2 regions of the Flintibacter hominis genome follow, and region 2 is predicted to be linked to the other one. Evidence: predicted binding sites of a transcription regulator. Region 2 holds the regulator's gene; the other holds the start of a gene.

Region 1 (2,401 bases), on a different contig from region 2:
CAAAGGCCTGGGTCTCCTGGTGGGTCAGGTCAGCCTGGAGCCACTTGGCGTTGAGCCCCACCTCGTTCATGCCAATCAGGCCAATGGTGGAGAAATGGTTATCAAAGCTCCCAAGATAACGCTTTGTATAGGGATACAGCCCCGCATCCAGCAGCTTAGTGATAACGGTGCGCTTGGTCTTCAGCGATCTGGCCGCCACGTCCATCAGGTGGTCCAGTCGCTTGTAGAAATCCTCTTCACTCTCCGCCAGATAGGCGATGCGGGGCAGATTGATGGTGACCACGCCCACAGAGCCGGTGGACTCGCCGGAGCCGAAGAAGCCGCCGGACTTTTTCCGCAGCTCCCGCAGGTCCAGCCGCAGGCGGCAGCACATGGAGCGCACGTCGGAGGGCTCCATATCGGAGTTGATGTAATTGGAGAAATAGGGGGTGCCGTACTTGGCGGTCATCTCAAAGAGAAGCTTGTTGTTCTCCGTTTCGCTCCAGTCAAAGTCACGGGTGATGGAGTAGGTGGGGATGGGATACTGGAAGCCCCGGCCGTTGGCGTCCCCTTCGATCATAATCTCGATGAAGGCCTTGTTGACCATATTCATCTCTTTTTTACAGTCGCCGTAAGTAAAGTCCATCTCCTTCCCACCCACGATGGCGGGCAGGTTCTCCAGGTCCTTGGGCACCGTCCAGTCCAGGGTGATGTTGGAGAAGGGGGCCTGAGTCCCCCAGCGGGAGGGGGTGTTCACGCCGTAGACAAAGGACTGGATGCACTGCTTGACCTCCTTCTGGGTCAGGTTGTCCACCTTGACAAAGGGGGCCAGATAGGTGTCGAAGGAGGAAAATGCCTGGGCCCCAGCCCACTCATTCTGCATGATGCCCAGGAAGTTGACCATCTGGTTGCACAGGGTAGACAGGTGGCTAGCGGGGGAGGAGGTGATCTTACCCGGAATACCGCCCAGCCCCTCCTGGATGAGCTGCTTCAGAGACCAACCGGCGCAGTAGCCGGTGAGCATGGACAGGTCGTGGATGTGGATCTCGGCGTTCCGGTGGGCGTCAGCGATCTCCTGGTCATAGATCTCACTGAGCCAGTAGTTTGCCGTAATAGCCCCGGAGTTGGACAGAATCAGACCGCCCACGGAGTAGGTGACGGTGGAATTCTCCTTCACCCGCCAGTCGTTGATCTGCAGATAGTCGTCCACCAGGTCCTTGTAGTTCAGCAGGGCGGAGTTGACATTGCGCACCTTCTCCCGCTGCTTGCGGTACAGAATATAGGCCTTGGCCACATCGGCGTAGCCCGCCTCAGACAGCACCCGCTCCACACTGTCCTGGATATCCTCTACGGCGATCCGGCCGTCCTTGATCTTGGGCTCAAAATCGGCGGTGACCCGCAGGGCCAGCATATCGATCACACTGGGGTGATACTGCTTCTCCATGGCCTCAAAGGCTTTGGTAATGGCGGCGGATATCTTGTTGAGCTCAAAGCTGGCGGCGGTGCCGTCCCGTTTTGTCACCTGGTACATCAGAAGTCCCTCCACATTTCTTTCTATGACAAAGCCGGCCTCTCCCGGCGTTTCAGCGCCTTTTTACTATACCACCGGCTGGAGCGGCCGTCAATATATAGTTTCAAATATTTTCAACAAACACAATATCTTGTTGCTATATACAAAAAGGCGAGGGCAACTTTTGGTCACCCTCGCCAAAGCCCTCTCACTCCAGCCCCCGCAGGCTCACCTCGTCCACATAAGGGCGAACCAGGGCGGCGAAGCCCTCCAGCTCCTCTCGGGAGCAGGGGTGGAGGCCCGGCTGGAGTACGGTGTCCCGGTCCGCGAAGGACTGGAGGAAGTACCTCCTGGCGCCGGACAGCCAGGGGCCGATGGCCCGGAAGGAGTCCCGGTTGTGAAACTCCCGTACCACGGTGGTCCGAAATTCATAGTCCACCGCCCCAGACAGCAGATAGGACACGCTGTCCCGGACAGACGCCAGCTCCAGGCCGTACACCCCCGCTGTTTCCCCGTACCGCTCCGGGCTGTTCTTCACGTCCATGGCCACATAGTCCACCAGCCCCTCCTCCACCAGCCGGCGCAGCCGGTCCGGATGGGTGCCGTTGGTATCCACCTTGACCCGAAAGCCCAGCTCCTTGATCTCGCCCAGCAGTAGGGGCAGGTCGGGGCGCAGCAAGGGCTCCCCCCCTGTGACGCACACCCCGTCCAACAGGCCCTTTCGTCTGTTCAGGAAGGCCAGAAGCCCCTGGTCGTCTGTTTCTGGGGGACAGGTGCCGGTAACCAGCTCGCCGTTATGACAGAAGGGGCAGCGGAAATCGCAGCCGCTCAAAAAGACGGTGCAGGCCACTTTGCCGGGATAGTCCAGCAGCGTCATTTTTTGCAGTCCGTGTATCTCCATGGCTTATACCT
Region 2 (2,401 bases):
GCACACGCCGTCCCGTAGGTAAAACATGGGCCCGCCCTGGAGTCCCCCGCCGGGAGCCGGCCGCTGATACTTTACGGCCAGCAGCTTCTCCCCGCAGCCTGTCATCATAGCCAGCAGGGCCGAGATCCACATCCAGAAAACGGCCCCAGGCCCGCCCAGGGTCAGGGCGGTGGCCACCCCGGCGATGGAGCCAGTTCCCATGGTGGAGGCCAAGGCGGTGGCCAGAGCTTGGAGGGAGGACAGGCCGTCCCCCGCTTTTTTCCTACCATGGAACAGGGAACCGAGCGTGGAGCGCAGCCACAGGCGGAAACCGAAGATTTGAAAGAAACCGGAACCCAGAGAGTAGACCAGGCCGGTGAGAAGAAACAGCCCCAACAGCCAGGGCGACCAGATGAAGTCTGTCAGACGGGCTAGAAATTCCATATCGTATCACCTCGCTGTACCACAGATATGCCGGAAAAGAGGGGGACAGTCCTGTTTTTTACCCTTGTCTAGTTCTGACCTGCTGTGTTATAATAACCATATAATGGTTATAAAAACTTGATTTTGCCCTGCTCCTTCGTCGGGACCGCGAGAGATGGCGGAGAGAAAGACAATACCTGGGAGGTATGTGGTATGAAGTGTCCCTACTGTGCCTATTTGGAGAGCAAGGTCGTGGATTCCCGCCCCGCGGACGAGGGGGCCAGCATCCGCCGCCGCCGGGAGTGTCTATCTTGCCACAAGCGGTTCACCACCTATGAGACTATGGAGAGTCTGCCCCTGATGGTGGTGAAAAAGGACGGCAGCCGACAGAGCTTTGACCGGAACAAGGTACTCAGCGGCCTGATCCGGGCCTGTGAGAAGCGCCCAGTGCCCTACCATATGCTGGAGGAGATGGTCAATGAGATCGAGCAGGTCCTCCAGAACAAGATGGAGCGGGAGATCAGCTCCTCCGAAGTGGGCGAGCTGGTCATGGAGCGGCTGAAGAAAATCGACGAGGTGGCCTATGTCCGCTTCGCCTCGGTATACCGTCAATTCAAGGACATCAACACCTTCATGCATGAGCTGAACAAGCTGCTGGAGGACAAATAGGGAAATAAGAGACCTCCCCGCCGGCGGCGGGGAGGTCTCTTCATGTTGCGGACAAGATCATACTTCGAAAAGGAGGTCACCGTAGGTGGGGACAGGCCACAGGTCCTTATCCACCAGAAGCTCCAGTTCATCCACCGGGTGTCGGAGGGCGGCCATAGCGGGCACCACAGCGTCGTGATAGGCGTGGGCCATCTCCTTGATGTCCTGGATGGCGTCCACACGGTCCATCAGAGGTTTGAGCTGGTCCAGGGCGGCGGAGGCGTCGGCCAGATAGGAGCTGACTTGGATGAGCAGCTTGCGCTGGACGGTGAGGTCGGCCTGGGGACAGCCGGAGGCCACAGCGGTTATGGACTGGCCCAGCCGGGTGGTATAGGCGATAGCGGTGGGGATGTAGTGCTTGGAGGCCATATGGATCATGGTGTTGGCTTCGATCTTGATCATCTTCACATAGGTTTCGTACATGATCTCCGCCCGGGCCTCCAGCTCGGTCTTGGTGTAGATGCCGAACTTGGAGTACAGCTCCTCGGCCTTGGGGGTGGTGAGGGCGGGGATGGCGTCCACCATAGAGGGGAGGTTGGGCAGGCCCCGGCGGACAGCCTCGGCCACCCACTCATCAGAATAGCCGTCGTCGTTGAAGATGATGCGCTGGTGCTGGCTCATCCAGTCGTGGATCAGCCTGGAGCATGCCCCGTGAAAGTCCTCGGCCCCCTCCAGGATATCGGCAGCCTGGCAGAAAGCCTCGGCCACGATGGCGTTCAGGGCCACATTGGCCTCAGCGATGGAGTCGGAGGAGCCCACCATGCGGAACTCAAACTTGTTGCCAGTGAAGGCGAAGGGGGAGGTGCGGTTCCGGTCGGTGCCGTCCTTGTCCAGGACAGGGATAGTGGATACGCCGGAGTCCAGCTTGCCGCTGGCCAGCAGCTTGATGGATTCAGAGTTGGACACGATCTGTGCCACCACGTCGTCCAACTGGTCCCCCAGGAAGATAGAGATGATGGCGGGCGGGGCTTCCTGAGCGCCCAGACGGCTCTCGTTACCCACGCAGGAGGCGGAGCAGCGCAGCAGGTCGGCGTGGTCGTCCACCGCCTTCATGATACAGGCCAGCACCAACAGGAACTGGAGGTTTTCGTTGGGCGTGTCGCCTGGAGCCAGCAGGTTCTCCCCCTGATCGGTGGAGATGGACCAGTTGTTGTGCTTGCCAGAGCCGTTGACCCCCACGAAGGGCTTTTCGTGGAGCAGGCAGACCAGGCCGTGGCGGGTGGCCACCCGCTTCATGGTCTCCATGGTCAGTTGGTTCTGATCAACGGCCAGGTTACAGGTGGTATAGATG

The links. Region 2 encodes NrdR, which represses ribonucleotide reductase genes. Its sites were predicted from a motif close to CACNANATNTNGTG; they were not measured.
Region 1: H8S11_RS03515 (ribonucleoside triphosphate reductase) is a predicted target of NrdR. The motif match lies at 1,632-1,645, and genes of this name have one in related genera.

What each region holds. Positions count from the first base shown of each region.
Region 1 covers NZ_JACOPO010000002.1:68,979-71,379, forward strand. Annotated here, with positions in the region: gene H8S11_RS03515 (ribonucleoside triphosphate reductase) at 1-1,510, opposite strand, end outside; gene H8S11_RS03520 (anaerobic ribonucleoside-triphosphate reductase activating protein) at 1,698-2,390, opposite strand; gene H8S11_RS03525 (hypothetical protein) at 2,394-2,401, opposite strand, start outside.
Region 2 covers NZ_JACOPO010000001.1:346,656-349,056, forward strand. Annotated here, with positions in the region: gene H8S11_RS01685 (alanine/glycine:cation symporter family protein) at 1-423, opposite strand, end outside; gene nrdR (transcriptional regulator NrdR) at 616-1,071, shown strand; gene H8S11_RS01695 (glutamine synthetase III family protein) at 1,129-2,401, opposite strand, start outside.